DNA from 3 places in the Allobranchiibius sp. GilTou38 genome. Region 1 is predicted to be linked to each of the others. Evidence: riboswitches for the same ligand, from Rfam matches in the RefSeq annotation. Region 1 holds a riboswitch; each other region holds the start of a gene.
What was found. Region 1 has a riboswitch for cyclic di-AMP ahead of JOB34_RS17865 (transglycosylase family protein). Riboswitches for the same ligand answer to the same signal wherever they lie in the genome.
Positions count from the first base shown of each region.

Region 2: it holds a riboswitch for cyclic di-AMP, as region 1 does, so the genes downstream of both, JOB34_RS03905 (C40 family peptidase) here and JOB34_RS17865 (transglycosylase family protein) in region 1, are expected to answer to the same signal.
Region 3: it holds a riboswitch for cyclic di-AMP, as region 1 does, so the genes downstream of both, JOB34_RS17925 (transglycosylase family protein) here and JOB34_RS17865 (transglycosylase family protein) in region 1, are expected to answer to the same signal.

Region 1 covers NZ_JAGEKN010000007.1:12-3,277, forward strand. Annotated here, with positions in the region: tRNA gene JOB34_RS09180 (tRNA-Thr) at 31-103, opposite strand; gene JOB34_RS09185 (A24 family peptidase) at 151-789, opposite strand; gene JOB34_RS17865 (transglycosylase family protein) at 1,115-1,774, opposite strand; cyclic di-AMP (ydaO/yuaA leader) riboswitch at 1,852-1,995, opposite strand; gene JOB34_RS09195 (threonine/serine exporter family protein) at 2,182-3,266, opposite strand, start outside.
Region 2 covers NZ_JAGEKN010000005.1:97,570-100,835, reverse strand. Annotated here, with positions in the region: gene pdxH (pyridoxamine 5'-phosphate oxidase) at 1-436, shown strand, start outside; gene JOB34_RS03910 (metal-dependent transcriptional regulator) at 1,034-1,765, shown strand; cyclic di-AMP (ydaO/yuaA leader) riboswitch at 1,873-2,077, shown strand; gene JOB34_RS03905 (C40 family peptidase) at 2,092-2,880, shown strand; gene JOB34_RS03900 (hypothetical protein) at 2,950-3,150, opposite strand; gene JOB34_RS03895 (FkbM family methyltransferase) at 3,193-3,266, shown strand, end outside.
Region 3 covers NZ_JAGEKN010000010.1:38,247-41,512, reverse strand. Annotated here, with positions in the region: gene JOB34_RS14400 (ribonuclease J) at 1-365, shown strand, start outside; gene JOB34_RS17925 (transglycosylase family protein) at 584-1,291, opposite strand; cyclic di-AMP (ydaO/yuaA leader) riboswitch at 1,306-1,463, opposite strand; gene JOB34_RS14390 (hypothetical protein) at 1,969-2,712, opposite strand; gene JOB34_RS14385 (SatD family protein) at 2,709-3,266, opposite strand, start outside.

The sequences.
Region 1 (3,266 bases):
AGCCCCTCGTGGCGTCTTCGGTAGAACGGGAGCCGGAGACAGGAGTCGAACCTGCGACATCCTCATTACAAGTGAGGCGCTCTACCAACTGAGCTACACCGGCGTGGGCTCGCGACACCGCGCGGACCGGCACCGATGGTACCGGCGGGCTCAGGTGGCGGCGAGCAGCGCTCCCAGTGCGCCGAGCAGCAACGACGGGCCGAGCGCGACGTGGGTGTGCCGGGTCGCCCTGCGCGTGAGCACCAGCACGAGCGAGACGAGCCCGCCGATCACGAAACCCCCTGCCAGTCCTTGGATCAGCACCGGGTAACCCCACCATCCGAGCGGCAGTCCGAGCAGGGCGGCCAGCTTCACGTCGCCTAGGCCGAGGCCGCCGGGCACGGCCAGTGCAAGAAGCAGGAACACCGTTCCGGCGAGCGCCCCGCAGAGCAGTGCGCGTGGCAGCCGGTGGACATCCCAGTCCAGCGCGAGCAGCAGGGCGATCACCGGAATGGCCGGAAGGGTGAGGCGGTCGGGCAGCCGATGCACGTCCAGATCGATCGCGGCCAACGGGAGCGCGACGGCGATCAGCACGACGTACGCCGACACCAGGCCCCAGCGGTGCAGGTCTGCCAAGTGCCACACCGCACCGGCGGCCGCGAGTGCCGCGACAGGCACGAGCCACCTGCGGGCGGGCAGCGGTGCGCTCTCTTCGGGCAACCGATAGCGCCCCGTCGCGAGCGAACGACGCAGCCACTCCCCGTACGCCGCGCCGACGGCGCCAGCGAGGAGGACGGCGGCCGCGATCATCGCGTCAGTCTGGTCGCCCGCGCGCCGGCGCGTGGGCGGTCTGTGGACAAAGGTCGATGCTCACAAGCGACCACGCGGCGCCCTTGTGCCGGGTCACCACCCTTCGCGCCGCGCGCAACGGACCGAGCGGTGCCCTTGTGACGGCCGAGCCCCACGCGTACGCCGCGTTTCGGACCGAGCGGGCCACAACGAGCGCCACACCCTTTGCCGCACTGCACCTTTCGGACCGAGCGGGCCGAAACGTCAGCAGCACAAAACAGAAAACACACCGCAGGACGACGAACCGCCCGCCCCTACAACAGGGACGGGCGGTTCGAGTGGTCGGTCAGACCAGCACGTACGCGTTCAAGAAGGTCTGCAGGCCGCGGACGGTGCGCGTGTTCATGTACGACGCGCCATCGCGGCTGATGCCGATCTTGGTCTGCAGGGCGGCGACCGTCTTGGGGCCGATGTCGCCGTCGGGGGTCGTGCCGACCTTGCGCTGCAGGGCGGTCCGGGTGGAGTAGGACATCGTGCCGGTCTGCGACACGCCGACCCACTGCTGCACCGCTCTGATGGTGAGCGGACCGAAGGAGCCGTCGACGGCGAGTTTGCGGACGCTGCCGCGGGAGGGGGGCGGCTGAGGAGTGGGATTGCCGCTCCCGGGGTTGACCACCACGGCGAGACCGTTGGCGCGGGTGAGCCCGGCGCGCACGCTGCACACCGGCCAGGCGCCGGGGCCCTGGGCGCGCAGCACCGCCTGCGCGATGTAGATCTGCTGGTCGCGGGTGGCCAGGTTGGCGGTGGCGCCGTACTTCGAGCCGCCGAAACCGGTCCAGGTGCTGGCCGAGAACTGGAGCCCGCCGTAGTACCCGTTGCCGGTGTTGATCGCCCAGTTGTTGCTGCTCTCGCAGGTCGCGACGCGGTCCCAGACGTTGTACGGGGACTCCGCGTGGGCGGCGCCGGCGGTGGCCAGGCCGGCGCCGACGGTGGCGGCGGAGGCCATCATGACTCCAGCGGTGCGTCGTCCGGTGGTGGAGGACGGTCTGGCGACAGCGTGTTTCGGTGCGTAACGCAAGAGCGTTCCTTCCTGACGAACGCCTGCGGGGTGAGCTGTCGGGTTCGGGCTGTCAGGTGCCCGGCCGGCGTGCCGGCTTCACCCCTAGGCAGACACGTACGGCGTCCGCCGTTGTTGGGTCCCCCGTCCTCGGCCGGCGTCCTCGGGAGTGAGGGGCCGGTGCGTCCGATGAGGTTCGGCGTCCGGACGCGCGGGTGTGCGGTATGCAGTTGTGACACTTCCCCGTACTTGTGACGTATGAGGTGCGTGTGACTGGTGATCACATCGTGCAGGGGCGGCAAACGTTACCGGAGGTTTGCGACACGCGGGCGGAAATGCTTGCTCTATCCGAAAGATCAGCGTATGCGGGCTCGGCGGCGCCGCAGCGCGTTGCGATCCAGCGGTGCCGCGAGCACATCGCCGAGTACGACCCCCGTACTGATGGCGAGAGCGACTCCCGCGGCGCCGAGCAGGGTCGGGAACGCCGCTGCGCTCTGGGTATTGGAGGCGGCGGAGCCGATCACCGAGCCGACGATGGCGTCATACATGCCCTCGAAGATCCGCAGACCGGGAAGCATCGGCGAGACCGCCGGCAGCACCAGCACCAGGGCGGGCGCGCCGAGCCGTAGGCCGATCACGCGGGCGAGCACCCCGACCGACACCGACGCCACCGCGATGGAGGTGGTCGCCCCGACGGCCCACACCAGGTGCGCCAGACCCGACAGGCCCAGCGCCAGGCTGCCGAGCACCGCGGTCGGCAGGATGAAGCGCGGCCTGCTGCGCATCGTGAGCGCACCGGCGGCGGCACCGACCGCGCCGTAGAGGAACTGCAGGCTGAGCGTCGCGCTCGAGGATCCGAAGTGCAGGGCGCCCGGTGAGGTGAGCTGCAGGTTGAGCGCCGAGTCGAGTTTGAGGGTGAGGGACAGGCCGCCGGCGACGCCGACGATGATGCCGGCGGCGCTGAGGAAGACCGTGAGCAACCGGCCTGCGCCGGTCACCGGATACCCGGTGATGGCGTCCTCGACCGCCGAGGCCATCGCGCGTCCGGGCAGCAGCACGACCAACCCGCCGGACACGGCGTACGCGAAGTCGGCCGTCGACATCTGCAGTCCGAGGTCGCCCTTCGCGGCCAGCAGGTAGCCCAGCCAGGCCAGCATCACGGATACGGCACTCCCGACCGCGTCGATGTAGAACGACGGGATGTTGCGCCTGCGGATCAGACGGCCGAGATAGTCGGTGACGAAGGCGGACAGCACGGCCACGACGATGGCCATGCTGCCGCCGCCGAGCAGCGCGCACACCGATCCCGCCAGCGCCGAATAGCCGACCGCGATCAACCACCGCGGGTAGATCCGGGTGCTGCGCTGGATCCGCTTGAGCCGTCCCAGCGCCTCGTCGATGTCGGTGAAGCCGCCCCGGGTCAGCTCCTGCACCATGACGT
Region 2 (3,266 bases), on a different contig from region 1:
GGAGTCGCGCAAGGGCACCGATCTGGCGGCCGACCCACGGATCGCCGCCACCCTGACCTGGCCCGCGCTCTACCACGCGATCCGCTTCACCGGCCGCGCCGAGCAGTTGCCGCGCGACATCGTCGCCGAGTACTTCGACTCCCGTCCGTGGGGCTCGCGCATCAGCGCGTGGGCCTCGGACCAGAGCCGCCCGGTCGCGGACCGCGCCGCACTGGAGGCTGCCGAGCAGCGGTACGCCGAGCGCTATCCAGACCACGGCCGCGCCGGCGACGTGCCGGTGCCGCCCTTCTGGGGCGGATACGTGATCCACGTCGACGAGGTGGAGTTCTGGGTGGGTCAGGCGAGCCGGCTGCACGACCGGGTGCGCTTCACGCGTACCGGCGAGGGTGCCCTGGACGACCCGTCGGTCTGGACCCGGGAGCGCCTGCAGCCCTGACCCGCTCGACCTGTCGAGTGGCGGAGAAGCCGCTCGAGTGCACCCGGTGGGAGTGCGCCACTCGAAACATAGGTATGCCACTCGGGAGTGGGCGTGAAACAGCCCGCGGGGTCCGACCTGGTGGCCGGTGCGCGATGGACGGGTCGCGCCCCCACGGGCTGCGGTGGTGCGTGGTCTTCACCAACGCCGTCCGTTGAAGAGCCGGTCACCGAATGGGAGGCCGACCAACGGCTGCGCTAGTGCGCAACCACCTCACGCGTCCTAGATGAATGCACTCTCGGACCACCTCCTTTCTCGTGTACCCAGCACGGTAGACACGTCGGCAGGTGGCCCGCAACGGGGTTTCGCGAGGCGGTTGAGGAAGGAAGAGGGCGACCGCCATACAGGGGGGAGATGGCGGCCGCCCGAGCCGGGCTTCGCAGCCCGCTCGCCCCGGACCGGAGTCCGAGACCTTCGCGTGACAGCAGACGAGGGGACGTCCGTGCTGCCACGTTCACTGGAACGACCGCCCGGCCCGGATGATTCCCGAACGGGCGCTGCGTGGTCACTGTGCGCCGACGGGTGCCGACGCCGGTCCGGGATGGGAAGATCGACCCTGTGACCGACTTGATCGACACCACCGAGATGTACCTGCGCACCATCTTCGATCTGGAGGAGGAGGGCATCGTCCCGCTGCGCGCCCGGATCGCCGAGCGTCTCGGCCACTCCGGGCCGACGGTGTCCCAGACCGTCGCCAGGATGGAACGCGACGGCCTGCTCACCCTCGCGGGCGACCGCCACCTGGAGTTCACCGAGCACGGCCGCACCCTGGCCACCCGCGTCATGCGCAAGCACCGGCTGGCCGAGCGGCTGCTGGTCGACGTGATCGGGCTGGAGCTGGAGTACGTGCACGACGAGGCCTGCCGCTGGGAACACGTGATGAGCGAGCGGGTCGAGCGCAAGATCCTCACGATGCTGAAGGACCACACTCTCTCCCCCTACGGCAACCCGATCCCCGGTCTCGCCGAACTGGGGGAGACCGGGACCATCGAGAAGTTCCGGGACGGCGTCGCCTCCCTCACCGAGGTGGTCTCCGCCGAGCCGTCGCTGCTCGTCGTACGCCGCATCGGCGAACCCGCGCAGGCCGATCACGCCACTCTGGAGGTGCTGACCGCCGCCGGCATCTCACCCGGCGCCGTCGTGCGCGCACGCCTGGAGGACGGGCGGGTGCTGGCCCGGGTCGAGGACGGGCCGGAGGGCGTCTCGCTTCCCCCTGAGATCGCCTCGCACGTCTTCGTGCAGCTGCCCTCCACGGCGGCCCTCGCCGCGGGAGCCGTGCCCGTCTCCTGAGGCGCGGTCCGCCGGCTCGGGGAGATGTCCACCGTCGTTGTGACCTCGTTGTGACCTGGGTGTGCAGCTGATGTATCTTAGGCGGCGGTTCTCAGCCTGAGGACCCCCGAGCGGCACCGCCGAGTCCTGCCAAGCAGCCCGGGAATGCAACGATCCGCAAGGCAGGAGCGGGGGACCCACCTTCGGCCGTTCGCAGTATCGGGACGGCCTCGGGGCTAAGTCACGGGCAGTCATCGGGGAACGGACTGCCACGGACCGGGTAACACCTCCACCCGAGCCCGACAGCTCACCTCGTAGGCGCCGAGAGGTTTTCATCCGTGTCTGTCATGCAGCCCCGGGGGCGTCATCGCGCCCCGAGCAAGTTGTCCACGTCCTTCAACACCACCGCACGCGTGTCCGCCGCGGTAGCTGTCGGCGGCGGCCTCGTGGCCTCCGCCGTGTTCTCCCAGTCCGCGCAGGCCGCTGACACGAAGCACCAGGGCCCGGCCTCCGCCGCGGCTCCCGCCCAGGCGTCGATGACGCTGGTGCAGAACACCGCTCGTACGTCCGCCCCGCACGTCGCCGCGGCGGTCGACGCCCACACCCGGCTCGTCGCCGTCCACGCGGACACCTACGTCGCGCCCGTCGTGAAGAAGGCGGCGCTGGCTCCGGTGCGCCACGTGGTCGCCCCGGTGCGCCACGCGGTCGCCCCGGTGCGCCACGCCGTGAGTCAGCCCGCGCCGAAGCACACGACGCCGGTCCGGTCGGCCAACGGCGGTGGCAGCACCGTCTCGGCGCCCTCGTCCGCCAGCGGCGTCGTCGCGATCGCGGAGCGCTACATCGGTGTTCCCTACGTCTACGGCGGCACCACCCCCAGCGGGTTCGACTGCTCCGGATTCACCAGCTACGTCTACGCCCAGCTCGGCATCAACCTGCCGCGCACCGCGGCGGCCCAGCAGGCGTCGGCGACTCCCGTGAGCACCCCCCAGCCGGGCGACCTGGTGTTCTTCGGCAGCCCCGCCTACCACGTCGGCATCTACCTGGGTAACGGCATGATGATCGCCGCGCCCAAGCCCGGCGACCACGTGAAGATCGAGGCCGTCTACGGCACCCCCTCGGGGTACGGCCGCCCCTGAGCGTCCACGTCACGACGATGCCCCCTCACCATCGGTGAGGGGGCATCGTCGTGTCGTGCGGAGGTTCGGTCAGTCGCGGGCGGCAGGGCCGTCGCCCGGTCGCTTCTCGTCCTCCTGCTGCGAGAAGCTCTTGTCCTCCCCGGTCGCGGCGCCGCTGCCGCCGCTCGCCTCGGAGTCCGCGACGAGCCCCGTGTCGCCTGCCTCACCCTCGTCGGGGCTGAGCTGCTGGGCGGGTTCCTGGGGGTTCGGGTCGTTCGCGTCATCGCTCATTCGGCCAGTATGTCCGCACCGGGCCCACCTAGGCTGACGCTCGTGCCCTCCACCCCACCCGCACCCGACGCCGCCACGCATGTGCTGAGCGGTCGACGTCCGGTCGAGATCGTCGA
Region 3 (3,266 bases), on a different contig from region 1:
CCGGCGCGGTGCCGTGCGGCTACATCTACGTCGACGGCTCGCTGGTGGGCACTACCGACGAGACCCTGCTGAAGGACCGCCGGATCCTGCGCGACGAGGGTTTCGTGACCGTCATCGTCGTACGCGACGCCGACACCGGGCAGATCGCGGCCGGACCGCAGATCCAGGCCCGCGGCTTCGCCGAGGGAGAGGCGGTCCTCGACGAAGTGCTGCCGAAGCTCGAGGCCGCCCTGGAGGAGGCCCGCCGCAAGGGCGTCACCGACTCCTACCAGTTGCAGCAGGTCATCCGCCGCACCGTGGGCTCGTTCATGGGCGGCAAGCTGCGCCGGCGTCCCATGATCATCCCGGTCGTCATCGACGCCTGAGTCACCCCGCGGAGTTCTCCGCTTCGCTTCACCCAACGAGGTTTCTCCTCCGCTTCGCTCCTCCGAATACCTTGTCGGGGCCCGAAGCTTCGCTCCGATACTTGGCGGGGGCCCCGAACGTCACCCCGCGAAGTTCTCCGCCACGTAGCGGAGAACTTCGTGGGGAGAAGAAGAAGGCCCGGACCGACGAGCGGTCCGGGCCTTCTTCATGAGAGATCTCAGATGGACAGGTGCTGTCCGATGAAGATCAGGTTGGCGTTGTTCACAGTGCCCTTGTTCATGGCGAACAGGGCCTGCCAGCCACCCTTGACGTGGTACCGCTCAGCGAGCTTGCTGAGCGTGTCGCCGGCGTGCACCGTGATGACACGGCCGGTGGGCTGCGTACGCAGCTGCGGCGCAGCGGCGTGGTGCAGGTGCGTACGCACCTGGGGAGCAACGTAACGGTGGGTGCGCACCTGGGGGGCGACCGCGTGACGCTGCTTGACCACGGGGCGCGAGGCGCCGCGGCCGGGGTGCTTGACGACGGGGCGGGGGGCCGGGGTGGCGACGCCACCACCGCTGCCCGCGCCGTTGCCGGAGGTCAGGCCGGCCTTCTTGGAGCAGACCGGCCATGCGCCGGGACCCTGGGAGGCGAGCACCTTCTGGGCGACCGCGATCTGAGCCGAACGGCTGGCGAGGTCCGCACGGGCGGCGTACGCGGTACCGCCGTAGCCGGCCCAGGTCTGCTGGGTGAACTGCAGGCCGCCGTAGAAGCCGTTTCCGGTGTTGATGGCCCAGTTGCCGCCGCTCTCACAAGCAGCGACGCGGTCCCAGACGGAACCGGAAGCAGCGTGGGCGGTGCCGGCGGCCGCGAGGCCGGTGCCGAGCATCGCGGTGCCGACGGCACCGACGGTGATCATGCGGGTCTTCGTAGAGATGTTCTTCATGTATGAACCAATGTCCCTTTCCTGACGCGCGCCTACGGAGTTAGCTGTCGGGTCGGGCGGTCAGGTGCCCTGCAGAAGTTCTCTGCTTAACCCCAGTGGGTCTCCATGCATGGAGACCCGGTTGGGTCCCCCGTCCTCGCCGTTCCCGGGACGTTCCCGGCAGATGGTGACACCGGGCGAGGTTAGGCGCGGTGCCACGAGGGCTGAATCGTGCCGTGGTGTGGCACGCCCCGAAAGTGGGCCGTTAGCACATCTAGTGCTGACGACCCGATGTGGACCACCGTACGTGCCGATGCCGCCCCTGCCAAACCCGCCTGGTCGACCGTCCGGTCGTGTCTGTGGCGGTCCTGTGAGCAAGCGGAAGCGCATCTGAGGGTTGAGATGTGATAGTTAGAAAGGCTATGTCCGAAACGCATGGACCCGGCGGCAGTGTGCGCCGAGGCCCAGCAGGTGGTGGCAGCGGCGGCCGAGCTCGTGCCGGATGGGTGCAATCTGCTTGCAACGGACCGGCACTGGGCGCCTGCGCAGTCCGCCCGCGGTCACGCGTCGACGCTGTGACCCTGTGGTCATGCCCTGGTGCGGGTGAGACGGACATCCACCGGATCCCCGTCGCACCTGCCCGACCGCGGTGTGCTGAGCGGGGCCTTGGAACCGGGTGACCGATGTCACGCCCGTCCTCAGCGCAGGCCGACGATGCCGAGGGCGCCGAGCGCGACCAGCCAGCTGACGAAGCTGCCGACCAGGAAGTACTCGGTGACGGCATCGATGCCGAGGCCGGAGATCTCCTGGCGCGCCGATCGACGGGCCTGCAGCTCGGGGAAGCGGATGAGGCCCTTCGCGGCGATCACGAGCCCGGCCGCGGTGATCTGCCCGGCCATGCCGAGCCCGAGGATGAACAGGCGCTCCATCGGACCGAGCAGCCGACCGCCGCGCAGCTCGTCGGAGGGCTGCGGCTGGCCCTCCGGCTTCACCGCGCCGATCGCGGTCAGCACCAGGCGCACCAGCTCGTTGCCGGTGGCCAGCTGCACCGCGCCGAGGCCGAGCACCAGCAGGAAGCGGTCGGGCGACAGCTCGTGCAGCGTGGCGAACGCACTGTGCCGCATCCAGTGGCCGAGCGCGCCGTCGGCGTGACTCGCGCTGCCCGCGGCGATCATCACGACCAGGACGCCCGCTCCGAGCAGGCACAGCGCCAGCGTCTCGCCGTGTCTGCTGCGCGCGGCGCGACCGGCCAGCCAGCGCCACGCGGCGGCGACCGCGGCAGCGAAGACCAGCAGCACGATGTCGGCGGCGTCGTGCAGGTCGGCCACCAGGGCGGCCACGAGGAGAACGAGCGGCCCCACCGCGTACGACGCCACGACGGACCGGACCCGCACCAGGTCGCCGACGCCGACGGCGAGCAGTAGTGCGCCGAGGATGCTCATCGGACGGAGGCGAGGTCGCGGGCGGCGTTCACGATGACTTCCAGGCCCGCGGCGCGGATGCGCTGGGAGATCGCCGACGGGGAGACGTCCTCGGCGCGTGCGATCTCCGTGCGGGACTCGCCCGCCACGAGGCGTTGCAGGATGCGCATGGCTCGTTCATCCAGCGATGAAAGCAGTTGGTCCTGACACACCAGGGCGGCGTTGACCGCTCCCGCGCTGGGGCCGTCGTCCTGCGCGGGGGTGTAGACGGTGCGTACGGCGTGCGTCGCCGGTCGTCGTTCGGCCGCCTGCGCCGCTTCGATCGCCTTGCGGGCGGCCCACCACGCCGGTCCGTCCTGGGTGCCGGCGCGGGCGTCCAGCACGGTGGCACCTCCCCAGCTCAGCCCGAATCGCACCAGCGTCTCGGGCATCAGGCCCAGCCTGATCCGGAAGGCCGCCTCCAGCGCATTGCCCAGGGTTTCGTAGCTGGCCTGGAATTCATCACCTACCGTGATCCGCAGTGCGGTGGTCGCGGCCACCAGGTGGTCGGTGCGGCGCAAGGTGGAGACGAGGCG